Linked DNA regions of Leucothrix mucor DSM 2157. The protein of the gene in region 1 interacts with the protein of each later gene in a pairwise test. Links are inferred from orthologs where the notes say so. Each region holds a gene or a part of one and is shown on either strand. Other genes may lie near its edges. The genes, in order: rlmB and tsaE.

Evidence for each region.
Region 2: the proteins of rlmB (region 1) and tsaE interact in binary tests that used the Escherichia coli proteins (3 or more experiments, as listed by UniProt). The link is inferred for Leucothrix mucor DSM 2157 from one-to-one orthologs.

The regions. Positions count from the first base shown.
Region 1 is NZ_ATTE01000001.1:630,660-645,640, reverse strand. What follows is about bases 5,343-8,342. They hold rlmB (23S rRNA (guanosine(2251)-2'-O)-methyltransferase RlmB), read left to right. Parts: upstream 5,343-6,473; coding sequence 6,474-7,211; downstream 7,212-8,342. Other genes in these bases: LEUMU_RS0102735 (hypothetical protein), read left to right, coding at 7,945-8,342; LEUMU_RS0102740 (glutathione S-transferase family protein), read left to right, coding at 7,252-7,926; rnr (ribonuclease R), read left to right, coding at 5,343-6,477. Outside these bases: LEUMU_RS0102785 (NfeD family protein), read right to left, coding at 1-352; LEUMU_RS0102780 (hypothetical protein), read right to left, coding at 355-537; LEUMU_RS0102775 (hypothetical protein), read right to left, coding at 524-1,822; LEUMU_RS0102770 (YiiD C-terminal domain-containing protein), read right to left, coding at 1,931-2,374; LEUMU_RS0102765 (HlyU family transcriptional regulator), read right to left, coding at 2,408-2,689; LEUMU_RS0102755 (hypothetical protein), read left to right, coding at 3,027-4,109; more of rnr, read left to right, coding at 4,183-5,342; more of LEUMU_RS0102735, read left to right, coding at 8,343-8,556; trpD (anthranilate phosphoribosyltransferase), read left to right, coding at 8,668-9,681; indole-3-glycerol phosphate synthase TrpC, read left to right, coding at 9,678-10,496; lgt (prolipoprotein diacylglyceryl transferase), read left to right, coding at 10,511-11,314; LEUMU_RS0102715 (thymidylate synthase), read left to right, coding at 11,317-12,111; LEUMU_RS0102710 (TetR/AcrR family transcriptional regulator), read right to left, coding at 12,144-12,779; LEUMU_RS0102705 (NADH:flavin oxidoreductase), read left to right, coding at 12,945-14,981. UniProt on the Escherichia coli protein: Specifically methylates the ribose of guanosine 2251 in 23S rRNA.
Region 2 is NZ_ATTE01000001.1:297,816-312,666, forward strand. Bases 4,742-7,611 are described here. They hold tsaE (tRNA (adenosine(37)-N6)-threonylcarbamoyltransferase complex ATPase subunit type 1 TsaE), read right to left. Parts: upstream 6,467-7,611; coding sequence 6,017-6,466; downstream 4,742-6,016. Other genes in these bases: LEUMU_RS24090 (N-acetylmuramoyl-L-alanine amidase), read right to left, coding at 4,742-5,905; queG (tRNA epoxyqueuosine(34) reductase QueG), read left to right, coding at 6,530-7,609. Outside these bases: xth (exodeoxyribonuclease III), read right to left, coding at 1-314; LEUMU_RS0101445 (M3 family metallopeptidase), read right to left, coding at 311-2,356; LEUMU_RS0101450 (Ig-like domain-containing protein), read right to left, coding at 2,501-4,453; more of LEUMU_RS24090, read right to left, coding at 4,643-4,741; LEUMU_RS0101470 (S1 family peptidase), read left to right, coding at 7,711-8,967; LEUMU_RS0101475 (FHA domain-containing protein), read left to right, coding at 8,955-9,929; LEUMU_RS0101485 (N-acetylglutaminylglutamine amidotransferase), read right to left, coding at 10,079-11,851; LEUMU_RS0101490 (hypothetical protein), read left to right, coding at 12,166-12,483; LEUMU_RS0101495 (ATP-binding protein), read left to right, coding at 12,874-14,364; LEUMU_RS0101500 (superoxide dismutase), read left to right, coding at 14,501-14,851. UniProt on the Escherichia coli protein: Required for the formation of a threonylcarbamoyl group on adenosine at position 37 (t(6)A37) in tRNAs that read codons beginning with adenine.

The DNA.
Region 1 (14,981 bases):
CACCTAAAATCGGCGCTGAAAAACGTAATACGCCACGACGATCACTAGTTGGAGCACTTAATACTTGTCCGGTTTCACCAACAATCGCTTCGCGCGACAAGCCCGCCTTGGTTCTATCTTTAGCTAGTGGCTGCATATATTTAAACCAGAGCCAAGTGAACAATACTGCAAACAGTACCCAGAACAACACTTGCAAGGCCAGTGGCAGACTTGGCATAATCAGCACTAAAATACCAACCAACACAGCTGCTGCACCAAACCACAAAGCAACAAATGATGGCAAAACAATCTCAATCGCCATCAAGCCAATACCCAGCACAATCCAATGCCAATACAGGATTTGCATTTCCATACTTAAGCCCTTTTCTTTAATGGGCGCATCAGATCTTCAATCAGCTTATTGGCCAAAATCTCAGCCTCTTCCGCTGGCTTTTGATTTGAATGGGCTTTATCCGGAGACTCCGTCTTATTGGGAAATAGCTCCGCTCTTAGCTGCTCCACAGAATGGAATTTTTTTGTCGATTTATTTGTCATCATCGATACCTCTAAAATAATTCTGATAGAAATTAGCGTTCAATTCACTGGGGAAGTAATGCTTGCGCTTCACCCAAACCAAACCATCACCTTTAGAAATTACCGCTACATCAATCGGTCCACCTACCGTCTCCAGCGTATTGGTCATTTTACGCTTAAATGCCGTTAGATTAACCAAAGCCTCAGCCATCGCAGCCAGCTCATCTTTAGGCAATACTCGCACCATGCTCATGACCGGTGAAATATGCGAGTCGCGAATATGCTTACCAAAGTCCTGATAAAACGTACCCAGCAATGCCCGATAACTTAAGCCAATCTCATCTTTTATTTCTTCGGCGGAACGCGATTCTGTATTTAAATCCTCATCCTTAATCAAATCAGGCACACGCTCTACCATGCCGCCAAGGGCCGTTTGCAGGTACATCAAAATCTGTGAATTCACCCCATTCATGAATAAATTCACCATATCTTCCTGCGCATAAGGGTAGATAGCTGCATCGCTGGATTTGGTGATTTTTTTAGACTTGTCCTTCAGCACCTGATACTTGAGCTTGCCGCGAAGAATCCCTTCCAGCTCGTAACTCAGTACTGATGGGTAAATTTCAGTATCGCCATAACCTGCAATTACCAATCCCGAGCTACCGCGTGAAAACGCAACGCGGGTGTGCAAGTAAATGGCAATATCATAAAGCTTGGTGACATAGCCTCGTTTGGGTTTGAGGTTCTGGAAGGTCGATTCCAACAGCTCGCGAAATAGCTCGTCATAGTGCTCACGCGCTTTGGCCTCAAATGCTTTATCCATATCGCTGATATAGGGCTGCTCGCTGAGCATCTTGTGCTTTTCGTCGATCAACTCCTCAAAGGCTTTAGCCACCTCTGGCTCGCCAATGGCCGTTCCCGCTTCGATAATTGGTTGTACTTTTTTAACCAGCGTTTCGCGTAGGAAATTATAGTAACGATAGACATTGCTACCGACCCACTGGCGCTCTACCTCGCTGGGGAATAAGTCAGAACGGTTTCGCAGAAAATCGAGGAAGTCTTCCCCGTAGTCTTCCAGCTTATCCATCTTTTTATCTTTTAGCTGGGTGCGGTAAACCTTGATCAAAATTTCCCACGGAACACCCATCAAACCGGCATTCCCATAGATCATAATGCCGACTGGCTCAGTCTTGGAGAGGGCCAGCAATTTGATGGCCGTGTTGTAGATTTTAGTCCCGCCAATGGTCACCGCGCTATCGGCGGCCAGCGCAACTCCTGACGAGTTTAAGATTATTACTTCAGCAGTCATAAATTACCTCAGTCGGCTATCGGTCATGGAGAAAAGTCGAACGCTTAATCGACTATACTGCCTAATCATAGGCTAATCCAGAAAGATTAACTGTAGTAATTCTAGTGGCTAAGCCCGCTGAATCGCGACCATCGTGGCGCTAAACACCACATCATCGTCCGCGCCAATTTCAACCACCAAGGACAAACGAGCACGCCCTTTTTGCTTTAAATGCTGAAGAAATGCGGTACCAACTTCAGCATCACAATGACAGACACATTCGATATCAGTCACCACCGGCCGGCGGTAGCGAATCTCCGCCTGAGCCATTACGATGTCGGCATCAATTCCGTTTTGCTCAACCAAATGTGTCGTGTAAGCCCATGCCGCCAAGGCGGATAGTGAATACAAACTCCCGGCAAAACCCGTGCCATGCACATTGATATTCGGGCTCAGTGGCGCGTGCACGGTGACCCCCTGCTCATCAAGCTGACTAATTGAAAAATCCATTCCATCAGCCAAGGGGATCTGTTGTCGAATATGTTGCGTTAATGCATCCTTATCTAAAGCCATCGTATCCACCTACTGGTCGGGATTATCAAATGATCAATTAAATAAACGGTCGCCCATCTGATCAATCAGTACTTTGGATTTGCGGACCATTTCGGCTGCACAGGTATCTGCGGAGGTAAACACGTCGGCACGAATCATCTGATGCTCACGCTCACCTTTACGGATCACACCATTAAGGCGATATTGACCACCCTCTTTCATAGGCGCTGGAATGATTTCGAAACCTTCGTATTCTTCTGAAGGCATGGCTTTAGAGGCAGAAGCTGATTCGCCAGAGCCGGCAAACATGGATTTAAGTGAGGATAGAAAGCTCATACAATAGTCCGATAGAAAATACAGACGTTTATTGTAAACCATAATCGGTTAAACGTGAGCGCTTCGCAAAAAATACGGGGGTATAGTGATGGATAAATTGCAGGCGAAAAAAAACCAGCTACGAAAGCTGGTTTTGAAATTTCATATCTACATCATGTTCAAAACATGGTGCCGAAGAGAGGACTTGAACCTCCACGAGCATAAGCTCACTAGCACCTGAAGCTAGCGCGTCTACCAATTCCGCCACTTCGGCAAGTGGTGTAGAACTCCGATCAATCTCGGAGACGCGCATTCTACATTTACCATTTTTTTTGTCAACGAGTATTTATTAAAAGCCATGAAAAAGACCAAACATTTATTAGTGGACCTTTCCACTCACGGCTTTGGCCATTTTGCACAAACCTCTATGGTGCTAAATGCATTACACCGGCTCGATTTACCGCTACGAATTACCATTCGAAGTAAGCTTCCCGAGTCGATAATCAAGGAGCGGTTAAACCTGCCTGTCAATAGTATTTCATACGCCTTGGATATTGGGCTAACAATGCACAACCCCGTTGAAATTGACCGTGAAGCCTCTTACCAATATTACCAAGCACTGCATCAACACTATGAACAGGCTATAGAACAAGAAATGGAGGAACTGGAAAAATTACAACCCGATTTTATTCTGGCGAATGTGCCCTATTTATCACTCTCTGCCGCAGCCAAACTCAACATCCCATCCATAGCCATGTGCTCGCTTAACTGGGCTGAAATATTCTCCCACTATTGCGGCGACTACCCTGAGGCTCAATCAATTACCCGGCAAATCCGTGAAGCCTATGCCAGCGCCGAGCAGTTCCTAACCGTGACACCCTCTATGCCGATGCCTGGTTTAAACAATACTCAGGCCATCCCGCCGATTGCACATCGTGGCCAATGCCAATCAGAGCTCTTGCGTAACGTTGTAAACAATCCCCAAGCACGCTTTGTATTGGTCAACTTAGGCGGCATTCCGAATACTTTGGATACCAGCAACTGGCCAGTACTGGACAATGTCTACTGGATTGTCGGCAGCGGCATTCAATCTGCCCGAACCGATATCGTCTCGCAGGATATATTTGATATGGCATTCATTGACCTGTTAAGTAGCTGCCATGCAGTACTCACCAAAACCGGTTACGGCATGCTCGTTGAAGCGACCGTGAATCAGGTTCCGGTAATTTGTATTACCCGTAATGGTTGGCCTGAGGAACCTGCGCTGTTTAAATGGGTCCAAGCACAAGGCTATCTACAGATTATCCAACTTAGCGAATTCAACGCTGGCGACTTTGCCAAAGCTGCTGAAAAAGCACTGGCTACCCGCTGGAAAAAACCTCCCCCCGCCAGTAATGGCGCTGAAGTTGCTGCTAAACTGTTGGCGAATTACCTGAAGTAAAGGATAATTCATACTCTGATCAATAATATGCAGTAGAATGCCACTCATTAACAACAAGGAAAAGATACCTACATTGAAATACAAAGACCCACACAAAGCCCGAGAAGCACAAAAATACGAGCGACCTATCGCCAGCCGTGAACTGATTCTGAGCGTTTTAGCAGACAGTAACGCACCTCTTGGTTTTGCTGAACTCATCGACCATCTGGAGCTCACTGAGTCCGATGATAAGGATGCGTTAAAATACCGCCTGCGCGCTATGGAGCGTGACGGCCAGATTTTGTTTAATCGTCGCAAGCAATACTTACCAGTCAGCAAAGCTGATCTGATTGCCGGACGTGTATCAGGCCACCCGGACGGCTTCGGCTTTTTAATCCCGGATGATGGCAGTGATGATTTATTCCTGCATGGCAAGCAAATGCGCAAGCTCATGCATGGAGACCGGGCGCTGTGTAGCGTCACCGGTACCGATAAAAAAGGACGCCGCGAAGGCGCAGTCATCGAAGTACTCGAGCGTAATACCGAACAAGTTGTCGGGCGCTATTTTGTACGCGGTGGCATTGGCTTTGTTGAACCAGATAACAAGCGCATCGCCGCTGATGTGCTTATCCCACCTGAGTTCAACGGTAAAGCCAAGCATGGCCAAATCGTCAGTGCAGCACTGGTTGAGCAGCCAAGTACCCGCCAATTGGCGATTGGTAAAGTGGTTGAGATTCTGGGTGAGCACATGGCGCCAGGCATGGAAATTGACATCGCACTGCGCTCTCATGACCTACCACACGAGTGGAATGACGACATTCTGGCAGAGACTGCCCGCCTCGGTACTGAAGCTGCCGAAGAAGATAAAGTCGGCCGTGTTGATTACCGCCAAATGCCTTTAGTCACCATCGACGGTGAAGACTCCCGCGACTTTGATGACGCGGTATATTGCGAACGCAAAGGTAATAACTGGAAACTGGTTGTTGCGATTGCAGATGTCTCGCATTACGTACCCGTTGGCAGCGCATTGGACCAAGAAGCCTGGAATCGCGGAACCTCGGTTTACTTCCCTGCTCAAGTCATTCCAATGCTGCCGGAAGAAATTTCTAATGGCCTGTGTTCGCTAAACCCTCACGTAGATCGTTTGTGTATGGTTTGTGAAGCCATCATTGATGATGAAGGCGAGATCTTAAGCTACGAGTTTAAAGAAGGGGTAATGCACTCTGCTGCGCGCCTGACTTATACTAAAGTGGCCGCTATGCTGGTGGATAAAGATCCGACGCTTTGCGAAGAGTATGCGGAACTACTGCCACATCTAAAAGACTTGTACTCTTTGTACAAAGCTTTACGCCATGCACGTGATGAGCGCGGTTCGATAGACTTTGAAACCACTGAAACCAAAATTGAGTTCGGTGCGGATCGTAAGATTCAGTCAATCAAACCAACGACGCGTAACGATGCGCATAAGGTCATTGAAGAGTGCATGATTGCAGCCAATGTCTGTGCCGCTCGCTATCTGAAAAAGCACAAAATGCCAGCACTGCACCGGGTACATCCCGAGCCAGACATGGAAAGCTTAGAGAAGCTGCGTGAGTTCTTAAACGGCGTCGGCTTAAGTTTAGGCGGCGGTTTAAAGCCAGAGCCAATCGACTATGCAAGATTGCTGGCCAGCGTACAGCAACGTGCTGATACCGATCTGATTCAGACGGTACTGCTGCGCAGCTTGTCACGCGCTATGTACACGCCTGTCAATCCTGAGAAGCCAGAAGCGGCAAGACACTTCGGCTTGGCTCAAAAGGATTACGCGCACTTTACCTCTCCAATTCGTCGCTACCCTGACTTACTGGTACACCGTGCGATTCGTCATTTGATTCAGGGCAATAAGGCAGATACTTACACCTACTCTCCTGCAGATATGAAAGAGCTGGGCGAGCATTGCTCCATGGCCGAGCGCCGTGCTGATGATGCAACCCGCGACGTACTGGCGTGGCTAAAAGCAGAATACATGCTAGATAAAGTCGGCGAAGTGTTCAAAGGCTACATCACAGCAGTGACTGGTTTTGGTTTGTTTGTAGAGCTGACAGATATCTATGTAGAAGGTCTGGTCCACGTAACGTCACTGAAAAGTGATTACTACCGTTTTGACCCAGCACTACATCGTTTAACCGGTGAAAGCTCAGGCCGTAGTTTCCGCTTAGGCGATCAGATTACTGTGCAAGTTGCGCGTGTGGATCTGGATGATCGTAAGATTGACTTTATGTTGCCGGGTGCGGCTGGCGTCTCTGCTGATGATGGCGAGCGTAAGCCAAAGAAACCGAAAAATGCCAAAGCCAAAACTGCTGGTAAAGCGGATAAAAAGGCTCCAAAACGTAAGAAACGCAAATCATGAAAACTTTTTTAAGCGGCGTTCACCCGATCCAGAGCGCACTAGAAAATGATGCCGAGAATGTGACACAGCTGTGGGTTGCGGAAAACAAACGCAACCCGCGTATTGATAAGCTGGTCGAAAAGGCCAAAGCACTGGGGTTAGTTGTGACTAGCGCAACGCCCTCAGCACTGGACCGCATGACCGGTAGCCGCAAGCATCAAGGCATTGCCGCCGAATACGAAGCGCAGGAAGCGGCCTCGGAGAATGATCTGTTCGATATGATCACCAATACCGAAGGCCCATTGCTGTTGCTAGTGCTGGATGGCGTCACCGACCCTCACAATCTGGGCGCGTGTTTACGTACTGCAGAAGGTGCTGGTGTGCATGCCGTTATCGCACCGCGTGACAAGTCAGCCAGCCTCACCCCAACCGCTCGCAAAGTGGCTTCGGGCGCGGCTGAAACATTGCCATTCGTTCAGGTCACTAATCTCTCGCGCACCTTGCAGATGTTAAAAGATGCTGGCGTGTGGATTACCGGTACCAGCGACAAAGCCACCCAAACCCTTTATGACATTGATTTTAAAGGCTCATCGGCCATTGTGATGGGCGCGGAAGGGGCTGGTGTACGCCGCCTGACCGAGGAAGCTTGCGATTTTCTGATTTCGATTCCAATGGCTGGCTCAGTCTCCAGCTTAAATGTCTCCGTCGCTACCGGTGTGGTACTATACGAGGCGGTGCGCCAGCGTCAGCTCTGAGCGCCCCTAATTTCGTCAACTGAATAGCGATTTCCCCCTTATGCTAACTCTCTATCAATTTAACTCCTGCCCTTTCTGCTGGAAAGTGCGCTCCCTGCTCAACTATGCCAAACAGCCTTACGAGATTGTTGAAGTCACCCCGATGGGCATGAAAGAGCTTGATTTTACCGACCACAAAAAAGTGCCGGTGTTAAAAGATGGCGATCAGGTGATTGTGGAATCTGCCGCGATTGTTGAGCATATCAATGCCAACTACGCGCATGCCCCACAGCAAGCTGATAGCAAAGTGTGGACTGATTGGATTGACGATACTTTAGTGCATTATCTGACACCACTAATCCACCCGAACTTTATGACCTCATGGCGTAATTTCGGCAAGATTATCGATGCCGAACAATACCCGTGGTACAAAGCGATCATTGTGCGCTTAGGCGGTTCGGTGGTAATGCCAAAAGTGGCAAAACGCCTGCAACTAAAGCACGAAATTAATGATCCAAAGGCAGAGTTTTTAAGTGCAATTGACCATTGGGTGACTGAAGGCCTGCAAGGCAAGTCATTCTTCGGTGGTGAGTCGGCTGATTTTGTAGACTGCAGCGTGTTTGGTGTTTTACGCTCCGGTGATCAGCTTGGCATTATTGCGATGGCAAAAGCTCATAACTCTGAATTTGCAGCTTGGTATGATCGCTGCTATCCCATTATGTCTGGACAAGGATAAATCGGTAACTGTATGAACATGCGCCCTTTACTTTTTAGCTGCCTGATAGCGTTTACTCTGACCGCCTGTGAGCGAGTCGAGGAGCCAACAGAAGAGAAAACAGCTGAAGTCGCCGCGATTGCTGTGCCTGCCGTTGAGTCTAAACAGTACGAACAAGACGGCTTAACGTTTGAATATCCAAAAGATTGGAACGTGGTTGAAGATGTGGTTCAGGATGCGGTGCGTTACGTGTTTATTGAGTCCCCAGATGAAAATGCTCTGTCATCTATTCAGATTTTCCCGATTGATGACACCCCAACGCTAGAGCAGTTTGTAAACAGCTACTCTGAGCAAACTCGAGTCGTGCCACTGGCGACCGATAATACGCAGGCAGAAGATAGCCCTGCCGTGATTGAGCCAATTGAGTTCATGACCATTAGCCGTGATCTAAATGGCAAAACCTATGATTGGGTGGTAGAAACCGTTCCCGGTAGCGTGGCTGGCATTCAAACCAGCGACTATCGTGAGTATTTCCGTAAAGATTCTGCGCGCTTTGCGGCGTTTTTAGTGAATCAGGTCAGCAATGACTCTCTGACTCAAACTGAGCCTTCATTTGAGCTAATCTTCCGCACTTTAAAGCCCGCCGACTAATACCCTGAACCTTCCAACCTTGTAATGCTTTCATCACAGGGTTGGGGTTCGTTCCCGCCTATATTGCATGCTAAGATACCTCCCTGTTTACCGATAATCACCAATAAGCCTATGAATATTCAACAAGCTATTGCCCAAGTAATTGAGCAAAAAGATCTATCTTCTGAAGAAATGACACAGGTCATGCAGGAAATCATGACGGGCAAAGCAACCGATGCTCAGATTGGTGGTTTTCTGGTGGCATTACGCCTAAAAAGCGAAAGTGTGGATGAGATCACTGCCGCCGCTCAGGTGATGCGTGATCTGGCAACGCCGGTTGATATTCAAGCCGATAATCTGGTTGATATTGTTGGTACCGGTGGCGATGGCAGCAGCACCTTTAATATCTCTACCGCGAGCTGCTTTGTGGTTGCTGCAGCGGGTGGCCATGTGGCCAAGCACGGTAATCGCTCGGTTTCCAGTAAGTCTGGCGCGGCCGATGTCTTGGAAGCGGCAGGGGTTAATTTGGGTATTTCACCAGAGCAAGTCAAAGCCTGTGTGGAAGAGCTAGGTGTTGGCTTTATGTTTGCCCCAATGCACCACAGCGCGATGAAACATGCGATTGGCCCACGTAAAGAAATGGCTGTGCGCACGATCTTTAATATTCTTGGCCCGCTGACTAATCCGGCTGGCGCGCCAAACCAGTTACTGGGCGTATTTACCCCAAAACTGGTACGACCGATGGCGGAAGTACTGAAGCAGCTCGGCAGTAACCATGTATTAGTGGTTAGCGCCGAAGATGGCTTGGATGAAATCAGCATTGCTTGCCCAACCCATGTGGCTGAGCTAAAAGATGGCGAAGTTCGCGAATACACCATTACCCCAGAAGACTTTGGCTTTAGCCGCCAACCTTTGGATAGCATTAAAGTAGAAAATGCCGAGCAAAGCCTGACAATGTTACGTGGCGTGCTAAGCAATGAAGCCGGTGCTGCCCGCGATATCGTTGCAATGAATGCCGGTGCTGCAATTTATGCCGCAGGCCTAAGCGATACCCTAGAAGCTGGAATTACACGCGCACAGGAAGTGATTGCTTCTGGCGCAGCCCTTGAGAAATTAACCGCATTGAGCGAGAAGACCAACTCATGAGCCAATTAGAAGACGAGCTATTACATACGTCGGATGTCCTGAAAAAAATTATTACTCATAAAGTTCAGGAAGTTTATAACGCCCGCCAAGCGGTGCCATTAGAAGCGCTGACGACAGCGATTGAAACGGCACCAGCGGTACGCCCATTTGCAGCGGCACTACGCCAAAAACTGGCAAACAATCAACCGGCCGTTATCGCTGAAGTGAAAAAAGCGTCACCAAGCAAAGGCTTGATTCGTGAAGACTTCAGACCCGCGGATATTGCCAAGAGCTATGAAGCCGGCGGCGCTGCGTGTTTATCGGTACTAACCGATGAGCACTTTTTTCAGGGCAACATTGACTACCTAATCGAAGCTCGTGATGCCTGCTCCCTGCCAGTGATTCGTAAAGATTTCATTATTGACCCATACCAAGTGTATGAAGCGCGCGCGATGGGAGCTGATTGCATCCTGTTAATCGTTGCGGCATTGGGTACTGAACTGCTGCATTCACTTTACGATACCGCCACTAGCTTAGGCATGGATGTATTGGTTGAAGTACACGATGCAGATGAGCTTGAAACGGCACTGGGCTTAACAGCTGAGTTGATCGGTATTAATAACCGCGATTTACGCACCTTTGACACCTCCCTGCAAACCACGCTGGATTTGTTAAGCAGCATTCCGGAAGATCGTATTGTGATCACCGAAAGTGGTATTCACACTGTCGAAGACGTGAAGCTAATGCGTGATAACAACGTCAACGCATTCCTGGTTGGCGAGGCATTTATGCGCGCTGAAGAGCCCGGCACACAGCTACAAAAATTGTTTTTCTAAGGCACTAATTATTCATGTTAACTCATCCTGGTTTTGATCCGGTCGCGATCCATGTGACCGAAACATTTGGCGTGCATTGGTACGGGCTTATGTATGTCGTGGGCTTTGTTGCCTTCTTATTGCTTGGCAAATACCGCGCGCGCAAGCCCGGTAGCGTCATCACGCCAGATCAGGTAGATGATATTCTGTTTTACGGCGCCTTAGGGGTCGTGCTCGGTGGTCGACTTGGCTACATCTTCTTCTACAAATTCGCTGACTTTCTGGCGAACCCAGCCATGGTATTGCGTATCTGGGAAGGTGGGATGAGCTTCCACGGCGGCTTAATTGGTGTCGTTGTTGCATCGATTTTACTGGCCCGAAAATTTGGCTTGCCGCTACTGAAAGTCTCTGACTTTGTAGCGCCATTAGTGCCACTGGGTTTAGGTGCTGGCCGCATTGGTAACTTCATCAATGTCGAGCTATGGGGGCGTCCTACGGATGTGCCTTGGGCAATGGTATTCCCAACGGTTGATGACATTCCGCGCCATGCCTCACAGCTGTATCAAGCTGCACTGGAAGGTGTAGCGCTATTCGTTGTTCTGTGGCTATTTTCGAGTAAACCACGCCCAATGGGTGCTATCTCCGGCTTATTCCTGATTGGTTATTCAATTGCACGAATTGTGGTTGAGTTTTACCGGCTGCCAGATGCACACCTCGGCTACATCGCCTTTGGCTGGTTGACTCAAGGTCAGATTCTATCCGTTCCTATGTTCTTACTTGGCGTCGCCCTGATGTGGTGGGGCTACCGTAAGCACCCTGTCAGCGCAACGAGCCACTAAGCATGAAGCAGTATTTAGATTTGATGCGCCATGTGCGCGATAACGGCAATGTACGTACCGACCGCACTGGCACGGGTACCGTTTCAGTATTTGGCCACCAATCTCGCTATGACTTGGCGGATGGCTTCCCAATGGTCACCACCAAAAAACTGCACTTGCGCTCGATTATTCATGAGCTACTGTGGTTTTTACGTGGTGACAGCAATATCGAATACCTGAAAGAAAACGGGGTATCGATCTGGGATGAGTGGGCTGATGAAAATGGCGAACTGGGTCCTGTTTATGGCGTGCAATGGCGCTCATGGCCAACGCCTGATGGCGGCTCAATTGACCAAATTCAGCAAGTCATTGATCAAATCAAAAACACACCAGACTCTCGACGCATTATCGTCAGTGCCTGGAATGTGAGCTTTGTGAATCAGATGGCATTGCCACCTTGTCATGCCCTATTCCAGTTCTATGTAGCGGATGGCAAGCTCTCCTGCCAGCTTTATCAGCGTAGTGCGGATATCTTCTTAGGTGTGCCATTTAATATCGCCTCTTATGCCCTTCTGACGATGATGATGGCGCAAGTCTGCGACCTTGAACCCGGTGAATTTATTCATACATTGGGCGATGCGCATTTGTATAGCAATCATCTGGAACAGGTGGAATTACAGCTATCACGTGAGCCGTACCCACTGCCGACATTAAAACTGAATCCTGAGATTAAGGATTTGTTTGATTTCACTTATGAGGATATTGAGATCGTGGATTATCAATGCCATCCCCATATCAAGGGTGCAGTGGCGGTTTAACACACTACCTCTGCTTAAAAGATATTGATAAGCTAAACTTCTGGCTGATAACCGTGCCGTGAAAAGAAACGAGCGAGCTCTTTCTGTTCCGGTACGGCACCAGTAAAGATTTTCACATACTCCGCAATGCGCTTCATGCGTACTTCAAGGCTTTCTTCAGCCTGCATCGACACATAACCAATCTGCACCAAATAAATGGTCCGCGCATGCACATCGGCTGACACTGCCGGATAATCAAATCGCTCAAACATCTCCGTAATCGCAATCAAACGCTGTTGATCTGCCAGCTGCACTTCCGCCAATATTTCTGCCGACTGTAATGACCAGCTACGCATTGCAAATTCAAGCTTATGATCAAAGATGGCTTTATCTATCCAGCAATCAAATACATTCAACACGGCTTCAGCGGCGGAGTCAGCATAGGCCTCGCATTGCTTCACTAAATTGCCCGTGTTTTTATCACGCCAGCGCGCCACTAAAGCATCCAACAAGGCTTCACGGTCACTAAAAAACCAGTAAAAACTAGTCCGTGACAAGCTTAGGCGCTTTGCCAGCGTCGCTATTTTTACCGACTCCACACCTGACTCAATCAATAACTCAAATGCGGCATCCAGCCATACTTCCGGCGAACCACGCCAGCCACTCTCACTGGCAATCTGCTGTTTCATAAAAACCTTATGACTAAATTAATAGCTGGATTATACACATAACAATTAGCTCAAACACCCTAGTAAATTTAATTGACACTACTGTACATTTTGAAATACGATCAGTTTCACCCGCGGCTAACCGCGATTGCCAACACTTATACTGACCCTTAAAGGAGATCACCCATGTCCAACGATCCTCTACTCCAGCCTTACCAACTTAAGCATTTAACGCTGCGCAATCGTATTATCATGACCTCGCATGAGCCGGCCTACCCTGAAGATGGCATGCCCAAAAGCCGTTACCGCGCCTATCACACTGAGCGCGCCAAAGGTGGCATAGCGATGACCATGACGGCAGGCTCTGCAGCAGTTTCCAAAGATAGCCCGCCAGTATTCAACAACCTGCTGGTCTACAAAGATGAAGTTGTGCCTTGGATGAAAGATCTGACCGACTCAGTTCATGAGCAAGGTGCAGCCATCATGATCCAGCTGACTCATTTGGGCCGTCGCACACGTTGGGATAAATCTAACTGGCTACCCGTCGTCTCCCCATCTCATAACCGCGAAGCCTCACATCGCGCCTTTCCAAAGATGATGGAAGACTGGGATATTGATCGCATTATCAAAGACTATGCCGATGCGGCTGAGCGCATGAAAGCGGGAGGCATGGATGGTATTGAGCTGCAAGCCTATGGCCATTTAATGGATCAATTCTGGTCGCCACTGACTAATGAATTGGATGACCCCTATGGCGGCTCGCTGGATAACCGCCTGAAATTCACCTTTGATGTATTAACTGAAATTCGCAAGCGCGTTGGATCAGAGTTTATTGTCGGCATTCGCTATACCGGCGATGAGATGCTGGACCGAGGACTTAGCCCAGCAGATGGCTTAACCATCTCACAGCGCCTGAAAGACAGCGGCATGATTGATTTCTTAAACGTAGTGCGCGGCCATATCGATACCGATGCCGGACTCACCGATCTCATCCCGATTCAAGGTATGGCTAACAGCCCGCACTTGGATTTCGCCGGAGAAATTCGCGCGGCGACTAATTTCCCGGTATTCCATGCGGCTAAAATTCCGGATGTTGCCACGGCCCGTTATGCCATTGCTTCCGGTAAAGTGGACTTGATCGGCATGACCCGCGCGCATATCGCTGACCCACACATTGTGCGCAAGATTATTGAAAAGCGCGAAGATGAGATTCGTCCTTGCGTGGGTGCCAACTATTGTTTGGACCGCATTTATCAAGGTGGCTCAGCCTACTGCATTCACAATGCCGCCACTGGCCGTGAAGAAACCATGCCACATCAGATTCCTAAAGCTGAAGCACGTAAAAAGGTAGTGATTGTTGGCGCAGGCCCCGGAGGTTTGGAAGCGGCACGCTTGGCGGGTGAGCGCGGTCATGAAGTCGTGGTCTTTGAAGCCGCTAGCCAACCAGGTGGTCAGGTACGCCTAACCTCACAAAATGAGCGTCGCAAAGAGATGATTTCTATCATCGAATGGCGCATGGCACAGTGTGAGCGCTTAGGCATTAAATTCCACTTTGATACGTGGGCTGAAGCTGAAGAGGTCAATGCCGAAAATCCAGATGTGGTGATTATTGCTACCGGTGGCTTGCCGCATACCGATGTACTAACGCAAGGTAACGAGCTGGTAGTATCTGCCTGGGATATTATTTCCGGCGATGTGAAGCCCGGTAAAAACGTATTGGTGTTTGATGATGCTGGTGATCATGCTGGCCTGCAAGCCGCTGAAGTGATCGCCAAAGCTGGTGCTAAAGTTGAAATTATGACGCCCGACCGCTCGTTCGCGCCGGAAGTCATGGCGATGAATCTAGTGCCCTATATGCGCTCTTTGCAGCAGTTGGATACTACTTTTACAGTAACCTATCGACTAGAGTCGCTTGAGAAAACCGAGACAGGTTTATCGGCACAAGTCGGTAGCGATTACGGCGGCGTATCACAACAGCGACTGGTTGATCAGGTAGTGATTAACCACGGTATTCTGCCAATCGAAGAACTGTATTTTGATTTAAAAGCAGCCTCCTCTAACCATGGTGAAATGTCGCATGAGCAACTGATTGCGGGTGAAAAACAAACGGTAATCCGTAACCCTGAAGGACAATATCAACTATTCCGGATTGGCGACGCGGTATCTGGCCGCAATACCCATGCGGCGATTTATGATGCATTGCGCCTAGTGAAAGATATTTAA
Region 2 (14,851 bases), 330 kb from region 1 along the record:
ACATACAGATTAAGTACCTGCAAATCACCAAAACGTGCTGCGACGATTCGGCGCTGTGGGTCTTCCAATCCGGGTAAATCAAATAACACATCTTCAGCAGGAATCTTGCTGAGCACGGCGACACCGTTATAGGTTTTCTGGCCATTAAAAACGACTTCGTAACCGGCTTCCCGAATGGCTGCTTCGGGAAACTGATCATCTGTCATTTTAGTTTCCTGCAATACCAGAATATCTGGCTTGGCAGAGGCTAACCAATCTAATACATGAGGCAGCCGCACTCGTAGAGAGTTTACGTTCCAGCTGGCAATCTTCATGCCGCTTCCTCGCTTAAGCCGTTGTGGCGGAGTAAGGCCGCAACATCTGGCTCACGGCCACGGAAGGCAACAAAAGAGTCCATCGCAGGGCGTGAGCCACCTTGTTGCAGGACTTGCTCCAGAAAGTCATTACCCACGGTAGGTGAGAATAGTCCTTCTTCTTCAAAGCGGCCAAAAGCGTCTGCTGACAGTACTTCAGCCCACTTGTAGCTGTAGTAACCCGCTGCATAACCACCGGCAAAAATATGCGAAAAGCTGTGCTGGAAGCGATTAAATACAGGGGCCGGAATCACTGATACCTGTGCACGCGTCTCATCCAGAATTTGCTGAACTTGATCGGCTGTTTTAATCTCAGTATCCATGTGAATGCGGATATCAAAGATTGAGAACTCCAGCTGTCTAACCATCGCCATGCCTGACTGGAAGTGCTGTGCCTTTTTGATTTTGTCGAACAGCTCATCCGGAATCTTTTCACCGGTTTCATAGTGTGCGGCAAACATATCCAAGGCTCCACGCTGCCAGCACCAGTTTTCCATAAACTGGCTCGGTAGTTCGACCGCATCCCACTCCACGCCACTGATACCTGAAATACTCAGATATTCAACTTTGCTCAGCATGTGGTGTAAACCGTGGCCAAACTCGTGGAATAGGGTGATGACTTCATCGTGAGTGAACAGTGCTGGCTTATCGCCGGTGGGTGATGAGGAGTTGCAAGTCATGTAAGCGACGGGTGTTTGTACTGAGTCGCCATCATCAAAGCGGCTGCAATAGCTGCCCATCCATGCACCACCACGCTTATTTTGGCGAGCGTATAGGTCAAAATAGAACTGAGCAACTAGCTCGCCTGACTGATCAAAAATCTCATAAAAACGAACATCGGAATGCCATACATCAACATCGGTACGTTGGCGAATGCTGATGTTGTAAAGCGATTCAACCAATTTAAACAGGCCTTTAATGACCGTATCGGCGGGGAAGTAGGGCTTTAAGTCTTCACTGCTGAAATTAAATAATTGCTGCTTTAGTTTATCGCTGGCATAAGCCACATCCCAAGCTTCCAGCTGTGGAATGTTCAGCTCATCGGCGGCAAAGGTTTTAAGCTCATCAAACTCCTTCTGTGCGTAAGGGCGTGACTTTTCAGCAAGCTCTTGCAGGAAGGTGAGAATATGCGCTGGAGACTCGGCCATTTTTACATCAACGGAGTAATCGGCGTAGTGTTCAAAACCTAACAGCTGTGCCTCTTCCTGACGCAGTTGGAGAATCTCAACCATCAGCTCGCTGTTATCTTGTTCTGGTGCATCTGCCTGATCAGAGGCGCGGGTGGTATATGCTCGGTATAGTGTTTCCCGTAAAGCACGGTCATTGGCATAAGTCATCACGGCGTGGAAGGATGGGAACTCCAGTGTCAGCAGCCAGCCTTCTTGCTCGCGTTGCTTGGCACTTTGCGCCGCAGCTGCCATTGCGCTTTCTGGCATTCCTGCAAGCTTCGATACATCATCAATCGCCAGAGTCCAGTTATTGGTTGCATCCAAAACATGGTCTGAAAATGTAGAGGTTAACTGTGATAAACGTTGGCTGATCTCACGAAAACGCTGCTGCTTGCTTTCATCCAAATCGATTCCAGAGCGGCGGAAACCTTGCAAAGCATCTTCCAGACTTTTGCGCTGAGCATCATTTAAGCCGAGTGCATCCTGATTGTTCTGAATTGATTGCATAGCTTCAAAGTAGGCTTTGTTTTGGCCCATCTCTGCACCGTACTCGCTGAGTTTTGGCAAGCTGGCGTTGTAGGCTTCACGCATTTCTGGCGTATTCACAACTGCATTCATATGGCCTACCGGAGAGAATATTTTGCCGAGTCGGTTATCAGCAACTTCCAGCGGCTGAATGAAATTGTACCAGTTTGGTTCTGGCGTATTTTCCAATAAACGATTTAGCAGAGCCCGGTTGTCCTGCAAGCATTGGTCAAGGGCAGGGCCGACATCACTGGCGGTGATCTTGCTAAATGTAGGCAGGTTTTGGGTTTCCAGTAAGTAGTTCGTCATATTGTTTTTGGTCGCATCAGATTAGTTGCGCTAATCATAATGCTTTTTGCGAATGCTTGCATGAAACCTAATTCACTTATGGGAATAAAAAAGCCCTCGTGTAGTTCGAGGGCTTTTTGTGTGTTGCTATTAGAGAAAGGTTAATTAATCAGCGCTTAGTTTTGGCGATGGGGTCTCACATGAGCCTGTACCATAAGGGCTACGCACATTTGGAGGGCTGTTTTCGCCAGTAACATCTGCAGCCAATACTGGCAGAGTTAAGTTTAGCTTTTCAATATACTCAGTTCCGCCAACTGTTACCTGCGCGGTAATTTGGATGGTTTCCCACCAAGCATGGTTTTGAGGGTAGCTGATTTGAACCGTTGCCTGTCCTGACTCATCGGTGATGCTGTTACCACTTATCGTAGTCGAATTAGTCGGCTCTAAGGTGCCATTGTTGTTGTAGTCTTCATTTTCATCCAACCAGCCATCTCTATCCAGATCTTCTGCACTACATTCTGCATCGGTGTATTGGCCCCAAGCCGCAGCATCCTCATCATAGAAAAGCTGCCCTTTGGCATAATCGGTTGATACAACTGTGAAGTCAACCTGCTTGCCTGAAACTGGGTTTCCCGCATTGTCCGTCACAATGACGCCAAATGTTTTCTGGTAGAACGGGCTATTTTCTTCAATCAACTCATCAAAACCAAAAGCCAGTCGCATCGCATCGCCACCAACGGTCAGGGTAGTGGTATCTTCAATATCAGAAGCGCCTTCAATGTGTGACGTAATCACAACACCATCTTTGGCACTCACAGCTTTACCAGCGGTATACACAATACTTGCGCTACCTGAGGAGTCTGTTTCTGCTTTTGAGCTACTGATTTTTCCGTCAACCGTGTCATTTAGGTTGAATACAACCACCTGACCTTTGACCGGATTATCATTGATGTCACGAACCTGCGCCAAAATAGAACTGCTACCCAAGGCGGCAATAATTGAAGGATCTGCCTGAATGTTTAAGTAATGTGGGTCGGTTGCGATGTACTCCATTGCAAGGCTAGTCGATAGGTAAGTCGTGTTATCGGTTGCGGTGATTACCGTACCACCGGCGGTTGCTGATTCAATATCGAAAGTAGCGTTACCGCTGGCATCAGTCGTTACTTGCCCAACCTCAACGCCGCCCACTGAGATTTTTCCGCGAGTTGCGCTAAGGTGTATGGTTTTTCCAGCCTGAGGCACACCATCTGCGGTCCATGCCAATGTGATTGCTTCAGTCGTATTAACCGGAATTTCTGTATTGCCACTGCTTAGATTGAATGCATTGGGTGATACAGTAATGATTTTGCTTGTGATTGCGCCGAGTGCTTCGGCAGTAATTGTGTACTCGCCACCAACGCTAGGCTGCAGTTCAAACTGTGCTTCACCTTCAGAGTCAGTCACAAGTGTGGAGTTTAATAGTGATGAGCTGATGGTAACAGACTGCTGAGATAAACCTTCATCGGCCGCATCTTTTAGCTTTACGGTATAAGTTGTCGGTTTATCCATTGAGATGCTTTCAGCACCATCAATTTGTACTGTCGTACCGATAATATCAATCGACAGGGTTTCCGTGATGTCGCCCGCTGTTACCGATACATTGACGCTCTGATTGCGAGGCTCATCCGGCACTAAATTCCATGTCGTTAAAATACCGTCAGAGCTAACCGTACCAGGTAATAAGGTGGCGCCATTATCAACAGAGGGTGTAAAAGTGATTCCGCTTAGCGCGATATTGTTACTGTCTTTTGCCATCATATAGATGGTGACTGGGTCTGAGCCTTCGGTCGCATCATCTGAGTCTGCATCACTTAAAAGTGAGCGCGAACTAGCATAAATTACCAAAGAGGCAACTTCGGCGGTGCCTGTTTCTGTTTCATTAGTCGTATCCGTACTTGTGTCGCTGGTATCAGTGTCTGTGTCGGTAGATGTATCAGTCGAAGCTCCTACAATAAAGCCGGTGTCAGTGCTTGAACTGCTGCTAGAAGAGCCGCCGCTACCGCCGCCTCCACACGCTGTAAGTGCCAATGAGATCGCTAATGGGAGTGCGAGTTTCAGAGTGGTCTGGGTAAGTGACATGTGCGAGCCCTTATCATTATTATTGTTAGCTGGGATTTTATTGAGTTTAACTTTATCACCGAATTTCACCAGAGGGTAAATTCGCTGGACAAGTGGTTACTCACCAGACTAAGGGCAGTTTATAGCAGGCAAAAAAGAGCCGCGTAAAACGCGGCCAAGTCACATCGAATACTGTTTTCCGGTCGATGTTTAACCGGATTGATGCTCGGACTGAGTCGTTGCATAACGTGGATCACGGGCTTCCAGGGCCAGCTTATAACTACGAATTCCCCGATATACCGCGCTAGCCAATTTCTCTTGGTAGTGTGGTGTTTTCAGTTGTTTCTCTTCACGAGGATTCGAAATAAATGCAGTCTCAATCAGCATGGATGGAATATCTGGTGAGCGCAACACACCAAAGTTCGCACTTTCCACTACCTTACGTGCCAGGCGGTTAACCGTTCCAAGCTCAGACAATACTTCTTTCGCTAAATCAAAACTGTCATCCAAAGCAGCAGACTGTGTTAGATCCAGCAATACTTCAGACAGTACGCGGTTATCAGACTGCAGCGTGGTACCAGCCATTTCAACGCCGCCACCATTCTCACTTTTTGCCAACCAATAAGCCATCTCACTGGATGCGCCTTTGTCAGACAATATATACACAGAAGAGCCAGTCACTGTTTTGTTGGTGTTAGCATCTGCGTGTACAGAGATAAATAAGTCAGCACCATTAGCGCGAGCAATCTCGATACGCTTACGCAAAGTAATGTACTTGTCGCTATCGCGTGTTAAGAAAGCCTTCATACCTTTGGTATTGTCGATGTGCTTTTTCAGTCGACGAGCGATCTGCAGTACAACATCCTTCTCATAAGTACCGTGCTTGCCTACCGCGCCAGAATCATATCCACCGTGGCCAGGATCAATCGCAACATTAAAGTTACGTGAGCCGGCTTTTGCTTGGCTGGCAACAGGTTTTAGCGCTTGCTTAGGTGCAGGAGCGGCTGCCGCAGCAACGACCGCTGCAGAAGCGGTACTATTGTTATCATCCAGTACAATCTCTAACAGGTACTTACCTGAGGACTGACTGAGTGATGCTTTAGCTTTAGTCTTTTGTGCCATATCCAGCACAATTCTCAGATCATCGTCGTTACGCATTGCATAACGCAGACGGCTAACTAAGCTGGTGGGTCTGTCACTATTAAGCTTCAATGCGCCGGCTGCCTTAGCACCCTTAAGGTCAAGAACAACGCGGTTAGGCGAGCTTAATGTAAATAATTTGTGCTCAATCGAACGATCAAGTTCGAACACGATGTGTTGTTGGTTTCGACCATTACGCATCGAAACTGACTTAACCAATGCTTTGCTATCCTTAGCTGCAAGGTGAGGGGCATAGACCATGGTTCCTAAGACACCAACTGATTTTGCCAGTGTCAGAACGAAATCCCTTCTTTTCTGATTGTTAACTTCCATTTGGACCGCTCTATAGTATTACCAGACTTACAGTGCATAAGATAAACGCATTAGCCTGATAAGATCAAGTAGATTTTACATTAAATCTATAAGTCTATGTTTTTTATTGAATTAAGGTGTTTCGATTGTGGCAGTTCGGCCATCACCCGCATAGCTTAAAGTTACGACAATATCGGCCTTGGGTAAAAAGCCTTTGGCTTGGTCGGGCCACTCAATTAAACACAGTGCATCTGGCCTGAAATAGTCGCGCACACCGAGATACTCCAGCTCTTCTGGGTCGGACAGACGGTATAAATCAAAATGGTAAATGTCGCGTCCTGCCAGACTATAGGGCTCAACCAGAGTATAAGTGGGGCTTTTCACCGTTCCTTCAAGCCCCAAGGATCTGAGAAGGCCACGCACTAAGGTAGTTTTGCCAGCGCCAAGATCACCGTGCAGTAGCACTAAGCCACCCACCGGTAACAGACAGGCAAGTTGCCCGCCAAGTTCCATCATAGATTGTTCATCGGCTAAATTTAGTGTGCAGGGGATCTGCAAATTACAGGCTGTATTCGGGTTCATAACTTGGTATCTGGATAGAGATGCTCCATACTATCGCGAAAATCTTAATAGTTCGAGACCGGCATGACGTCATTAGCATCGCAATCAGATCGGCAAGGCTTTGTTGAACGCTTGCAGGAATGGGGGCGGGAGCTGGGTTTTCAGCAGTTGGGCATTAGTAATACAGAGCTTTCTGAAGAAGAGCTGCGTCTGCAGGATTGGCTGGATAAGGGCTATCAGGGTGATATGGCTTGGATGGGCTCGCACGGGGTTAAGCGTAGCCGGCCAGCGTTATTACATGAAGGTACTCGCAGTGTGATTAGCGTGCGAATGGATTATTTGCCCACCGCCAGTACCGATTCTGAAATGGTTTTGAATCATCCTGAGCTTGCTTTCATCTCACGCTATGCGTTAGGGCGTGATTACCACAAAGTACTCAAGAAAAAATTACAGCAGTTAGCGCTACAAATACAAGATGAAATTGGGGCGTTTGGATTTCGGGTATTTGTCGACAGTGCACCGGTGCTAGAAAAGCCGATTGCTGTCAAAGCGGGCTTAGGTTGGGTTGGAAAACACAGCAATATTCTGAGTCGGGATGCCGGTTCATGGTTCTTTCTTGGCGAGATATATGTCGATTTGGAATTGCCGGAAACTGGAGCTGTTCAAGAGCACTGTGGCAGTTGTACCGCGTGTATCGATGTATGTCCGACACAAGCCATTGTTGCGCCATATGTCGTGGATGCCACTCGCTGTATTTCCTATCTGACTATCGAGTTAAAAGGCGTGATTCCTCCGGAATTTAGAGGAGCCATTGGCAATCGTATTTATGGCTGTGATGATTGTCAGTTAATCTGCCCGTGGAATCGTTTTGCCCAGCAAAGTGATGAGCCGGATTACGAAGTTAGGCACCAGCTGGATAGCGCAAGATTACTGGATTTGTTTGCTTGGTCAGAACCCGTATTTTTAGACAAAATGCAAGGCTCTGCTATTCGACGAATCGGTTATACCCGTTGGCAGCGAAATATCGCGGTCGCATTGGGCAATGCACCGTACCACCAACGAATAATTACCGCCCTTATGGAGCAACGCGCCAGCGCCTGTGAACTGGTTGCCGAGCATATCGATTGGGCATTAGACCAACAAAAAACAAAGAGTCAGCACTGATGTTATAAATTATCTGCATCGGCGATTTATTCCTGCGTTATAGGGAATCATTGCTTTTGTGATGTTTGTGGGTGCCAGCTTGAATAGGAGAGAACAACCGGATGTTACGCCGTTTTTTAATATTACTAATTGGCTGTGCCTTACTTAGCCCCTCGTATGCCATTACGGATACCTCGATCATTTATGAAGAGGTTGAAGGTTCAGTTTATCAGATTCGTGTGATAAATGATGAGACTGGTAAAAAGGTGTCAATTGGCTCCGGTTTTGTGGTTGGAGAAAACAATGTATTGGCCACTAATTATCATGTGGTCAGCGAGTATGTAAACGAGCCGGATGTTTTCCGCTTGGAGTACCTCTCAACTAAAGGCGAGTCTGGCCCGTTGGAGTTGCTCGACCTTGATGTGACGCATGATTTGGCGGTGCTTAAAAGCCAAAAGCCAATGGGCAAAGTGCTGAATATCGCCGCCGTACCTGATAAAGGCGCGCGCTTATACTCCTTAGGAAATCCCTTAGACTTGGGTTTTTCGATCGTTACTGGCACCAATAATGGCATTATGACGCAGGATCAGGATGGTAATATTCTGTTCTCGGGCAGCTTGAATCAAGGCATGAGTGGTGGACCCGCTTTAGATGAAGCGGGCAATGTCATCGGAATCAATGTGGCGACACAGGGTAATTCCTTAGGCTTTTTAGTGCCGGCCAATTATTTGGCGACTATTTTGGATGGCTTAAAGAAAACTGATTATGCCGCTGTTAAAAACCGTTTTGTGCGCATTTCTGAGCAATTAGCTGAAAGTTCAGCCCGAACCATTAGCCGTTTGTCTTCCAACTCTTGGGGCAGCACTAAAATCGGTAAGTTGATTGTACCCGCTGAGTTAGACAAGTCGATGCGTTGCTGGGATGCCAGCCGTACACCGAAGAAAGATGATTTATTCCGCTCTTTCCTCACCAGTTGCTCTAATCAAAACGACACCTACTTATCCCGACACTTATCCTTGGGCTCAATCAATTACGAGTACCATTGGCTCGATACTGAAAAGCTGAATCCGCTACGTTTTTATGATCGCTATGAGAAGGTGAATAGCAGCTTTATTGAGAATAATGTCGATAAGTCGGATGTCACCAACTTCGCTTGCCATACCGGCTTTACTCTGATTGCAGACCAGCAATTCAAGTCGACGGTTTGTCGTCGGGATTATCTGAAATATACCGGATTAAGCGACATGCTATTTACGATCGTCTTGGTTGGTCATGAAGATCAAGGGGCGATGTTCAATCTGGATATTACCGGTACCAATGCTGATGCAGCATTTGGCCTGTTTCAACAAATGGTGGAGAAGTTCCAATGGCAAAGCTAATCCTGGAAACAACCCATCGTGGTAAGCGTACTTTTTATAAGTTGGATTCCTTGCCTGCAACGGTTGGACGCGGTTTACACAATGATGTCATCGTTACTGATGAAACGGTCTCTCCAAGCCATCTACGGATTGAGCAGACTGATCAAGGTGTTATCGTTAAAAATTTGTCGGATGAAAATGGCACACTGTTAAACGCTAAAGTGTTGGATGAGGCCGTTATTGATCTAAACTCTCCCGCCATGCTCATGATGGGCGATTTAAAAGCACGTTTGATGTCCTCGGATATGCCGGTGGCAGCTACTCGGTTAAAAGCCCAGAAGAGTGCATGGGGGGCGTTTCTGATGAGCCCGTTTTGGGCTGGCTTATTGATGACCTGTGCGGTTATCAGCATTTTTATGTTCAAGTACATCGGCACGCCGGTGGTACAGGAGCCATTGGTCTATTTGAGTAAAGTGTTGCCGGGTGTTTTGCTGCTATTTGGTGTGGCATTTATGATCTCTGGGGTGAGTCGTTTATCGGCACATCGCTGGGCATTTATTCCGGCGCTCAGTATTGCAGCGTTATTCATTTTAATGCCTCAGCTACTGACGTACGTAGGGCACTTTTTGAGCTACTTCTTCACGTCTGATACTCCGGCGATGCTGCTGGATAGCGCGTCTAACTTCCTGCTGCTGCCGATCTTATTGGTGTTGTATATGGTTAAGGTGCATTACACACGCCTGCTGCCTGCAGTTGGGGTTGCTCTGTTGGTGACATTGCCGATTAGTGCGTTTTACGCCTCTGACTTGGTTGACCAGATTTCTACCAGCTCTGGCTTCTCGCCAATGCCTTCTTACAGTAAAACCTTGAGTTCGCTGGATGTCAAAATGGACAAGCCAGTTGAGGTTGCTGACTTTATAGAGCAATCACGCCAAGCGTTAGATGGTAGAGTTCAGCAGTTATTAGAAGAAGCAAAAGAGTAAACGGCATGTTTCAGGCATCATTAAATGCTTGAAAGTACATTACTTTGCCATCAAAAAGCTTGATCACATAACTTGTTTTTTTTTGAGCGAAGCCGAAACAAAAACGGGGCTCCAATTGGTGCCCCGTTTTTTATGGCCTAAGTTATCACTTAGAGCTTATGTGTTTGTAACCAATGCTCTAACAAAGTCATATGCCAGATCTTACTGCCTTGAATACGCGTTAGATATTCATCCGGCTTAGCCAGTAACTTATCAACATAGCTACGTTGATACAGGCCGCGCTCACGGCAAACCTGTGAGTTTAATGTGTCTTGCATAAACTCTAAAAACTCACCTCGCACAAACTTGAGTGCTGGTACTGGGAAATAACCTTTAGGGCGGTCGATAACGCTATCTGGAATCAGGCCACGTGAAATTTGCTTCAGTACGTATTTACCGCCATCGCGCAGTTTCATTTCCGGAGGCATTTTAGCGGCCAACTCAACCAGCTCATGATCCAAGAATGGAACACGTGCTTCCAAGCCCCAAGCCATGGTCATGTTATCAACCCGCTTAACCGGATCATCAACGATCAATGTGGTGGTATCGGCACGTAGTACAGAATCAACAAATTGATCGGCCTTTGGCGCTTCCAGTAAGTCTTTCATGAGTTCAGATGTGAAATCTCGGCTGATGTATTTTGGCGTCAGCATCTCCATCATTTCATCATGATCGCGGTCGAAGTAATACGGGCGGAAACGTTCCAAAGCGCTACCGGTAGCCGCCTGCATCTGTGGGTACCAGAAGTAGCCGCCAAACACCTCATCCGCACCTTGGCCAGACTGCACTACTTTAACTTCTTTGGAGACTTGCTCAGAGAGTAAGTAGAAGCCGATCGCATCCTGACCAAACATTGGCTCGGACATATTTTCAATGGCTTCTGGTAAACGGGTTAGGGTCTGCTCGTTCGGGATGTGGACTTTGTGATGTTTAGTATTGAAGTGCTCAACTACCGCATCGGAGTACTCATATTCACTTCCTTTTTCTTCCGGCTGGTCATCAAAGCCGATAGTGAAAGTGCGAATGTCTTCAATGCCGATTTCATCCAATAAACCGACCAGCAAGCTTGAATCCAAGCCGCCGGATAGCAATACACCAACGGGCACATCAGACACATTATTACGGCGTTTTACGGCTAATTTAAGCGCTTCGTGAATTTTATCAGTCCATTCTTCGTCGCTGAATTTCTCAGCAGGGCGCGTGGCATCCAGCTCCCAGTAGCGCTCCAGCGTGTGCTCGCCATTCTCATGAATGGTCAGGCTGTGGGCTGGCTCTAATTTGCGCACACCTTTTAGGATGGTGCGGGGAGCCGGCACTACCGCATGCAGAGTAAATAGGTTGTGCAGCGCGGCAGGGTCTAGCTCAGTATCGATATCCGGAGTTGCCAGCAAAGCAGGCATGGATGATGCAAAGCGAATTCCTTGCTTACCAAAGGAGTAATACAACGGTTTGATGCCCATGCGATCGCGCGCCATGAACAAAGTCTTCTTTTTGAGGTCCCATACTGCAATGGCAAACATTCCTAGGAAGCGTTTGACGCAGTCTTTGCCCCATTCAGCATAGGCTTTGAGGATGACCTCAGTGTCACCGGTAGAGAAAAAACGGTGGCCACGAGCGATCAGTTGCTCACGCAGTTCCGGGTGATTGTAGATGGTACCGTTAAATACCAATGCCAGACCAAGTGTGGGGTCAAGCATCGGTTGATTGCCTTTTTCACTGAGATCAAGAATGGATAGACGTCGGTGACCGAACGCTAAGGGGCCGTCTGAGTAGCTGCCTGAACTGTCTGGGCCACGCTTTTCCAGCTTGTCCATCATTAACTGGATGCTGCTAAGCTGAGGTTGACTGCCATCCAGTCTGTATTCGCCGCAAATTCCGCACATAGTAGATACACTTAATGGTAATTATTCGTGGCAGGGATTATGGCAGATAATAAGCGCTACCGTGAGAAACACTAAAAAGGCTCCATAGAATAAGTCAATCAGCCTGATAAATTAATATACTTTTCAAGTAGTTAATCTGTTAGGTAATGGTTATTCACGTTGCATTAAGGTTGTTGGTAAATTATACTAGTAAGCAGTTTGTATATGATTTAATCAATAAAATCATAATCGTGTCCGAATGGATGATGGGCACGGAAGTACTTCAATACACATAGCCTCTATTCGAATTCTGAGGTTTTATAAGGAATAATGTGATGAAAAAGGTCAATAGAGTTAAGTTTTTGACGACCGGTTTAGTTGCAGTCGTTGGTTTTGGTTTGACTGGTGCAAGCTTTGCTGCGTCAGCGAAGGACTACAAGTTGGTTCATGCTGATGGCGGACAAATTCGCGGTGCACACGTTGCCGTTGCCGTCAGACGTGGCTTTCCAGGTGTTAAGCCAGATGTCGTAAAGATGGCATCCGCCGCTGCTCCTAATTGTTACCACGTTCGTTTCATCTACAAAGGGGTGCTAAAGCAAGTTACCTTTAACTGCAGTAACGGACAACGCGAGCTAACAATGCTAACGCGTTAAAGCTCAAATCTGACAACTGTCTAGATACCCGCCACAGGAATAAAATCCGGTGGCGGGTTTTTTGTTTCCCGAAAATCCTTTCCCTGAATAAAAATTCATCATATACTCAGGCTTGGTTCAGCTTGTGATGGGCATGTAATTCTGCTGGTAATTTGAGCGATAGCATAGAATTACACTCACATATATTCAAAATAACTAGGGACATCAGGCTTCTTTTAAGTCTAGGTGGTCGCAAGTGATACCAGAGGGGCTTCTATGTCGGCGGATCAGGGCTACGTGATTGGCAGCAAACATAGGACATGAGCTTAAAAAGAATTACCAAAACTACTGTCAGGTCATGGATTGATCCCGGTTGCTAGTGTTGGTGATGACTATAAAAAAATATAAGTTATGAGTTATTCCGAAGCAGCCATACCACCATCGATGCCTTTAAATAAGGGCACTGTCACCAGTTCATTAAAAGTACGTCAACTCATTAGCATGCTGATTGTTGTTGCTATGGGGATTTCTTTATTAGGAGGAGGTTACCTGAGTGTTTATAGCGCTAACGCAATGGATGCCGTAGGAAAGCAGCAGCGTTTAGTTGCAGAGGCATTGATTCTTAAAGTGCCCGTGTTAATTGATGATGACAGCTATCCCGATACAAAGTTATTTCTGCTGAAAGAGTTTCTTGATAAGGAGCGCTTTAGTCACGGCTTTGATGATGATGGAACGGAGCATGAGTATTATGCTTACTTTGAAGATCCTGAAACCGGCTTGATTGTTTGGCAAAGCAAGTTCCCAGAGCTCAATATGCGCACTGAAAACCGCCACGGTAGGGGTGGTTTTGTAAAGAAGTTTAAGTTCAGTAATGAACTCGGCACAGAACCCGAACTTAAAGAGCGCCTGTTACCCAGTTATAAAGAAAACAGCAGCGACCAGTTAAAGTTCATCGTTTATACCCGTATGATTGAGCGGCAGGACCTGAAGCCTCTGCGCTTGGTCTTGGCCAAATCAGCCATCGCGTTTAACAACGACTGGGCCAATGTACAGACCACGATTGTTGTTTTATTCTTCTCCACACTAGCACTAGTGCTAGTCTCTCAGCTCATTAGCAATTACTTCATTATCACCCCAATTCGTGACTTTGAAGAAGAAGTGCGCTCCATTGAATCCGGCGCTCAGGATGCAATTACCAAAGCTTATCCTGTTGAGTTAACGGAAGTGAAGGGCGCAATCAACACCCTGATTAATGTCGAGAAAGGTCAGAAAAAGCGCTACCGGGAATCCTTGGATAACTTGGCGCACAGCCTTAAAACACCGCTGGCTGAGATTCAATCCACGGCGCTGTCAAAATACAATCTGAAAGAAGAAGATAAAGATCATCTGATGGATAAGATTAGTCAGATGAGCGACATCGTGGCTTATCAGTTAAACCGTGCAGCTGTGAGCACTCCCAATGCCATTATCAAGAGCCAGCCTTTGCGCCCGATACTCTATCGTCTGCGGGATTCGCTGAAAAAAGTGTATCACCATCAGGATTTTGAAATTGAGATTCATGTTGATGATATTGATACCGTGCGCATGGAGTACGATGACCTGATGGAGCTATTCGGTAATTTGATGAACAACTCCTGCCGTTTCTGCGATTCGGTAGTGGATGTTAATGCAACTCGCGAGGCGAATTTCCTGGTCGTCAATATTGATGACGACGGCATGGGTTTCAGCACGGATAATCCTGCTGATCTGCTAAAGCGCGGTATGCGCGATGACAGTAAAACCGAAGGGCAGGGAATTGGTCTGGCGATGAGTACTGAAATTGTCCAAGCGGTTGGTGGTAAGATTGAGCTTAAAGTATCACCTCAGGTCGGTGCACGGGTGCGTTTGTATCTGCCGATCTAAATTACGAGCGCTTTCGGACATGGACGTTCGGAAATAATTCTCTGATAAAATGTTGGTACTATTGCGTTGTCCGAGTGTCTTGATTACTCTAGGCTGGACTTTAAACATGAACTAATACTTAGTAGGAGCACTAATTATGGTACACACTCTACCAGATCTGCCATTTGCAAAAGATGCACTTGAACCTCATATCTCAGCGGAGACTTTTGAGTACCATCACGATAAGCACCACGCTGCCTATGTGACTAACTTGAACAACCTGATTGCAGGTACAGAGTTCGAAGATAAGTCATTAGAAGAGATCGTAACATCAGCACCTGCTGGCGGCATCTTCAACAACGCAGCACAAGTTTGGAATCACACATTCTACTTTAACTGCATGGCACCAAATGCAGGTGGCGAGCCAACTGGCGCGCTGGCTGATGCAATCAACAGCACATTCGGTTCTTTTGAAGCATTCAAAGAGAAGATGTCTACTTCTGCGGTG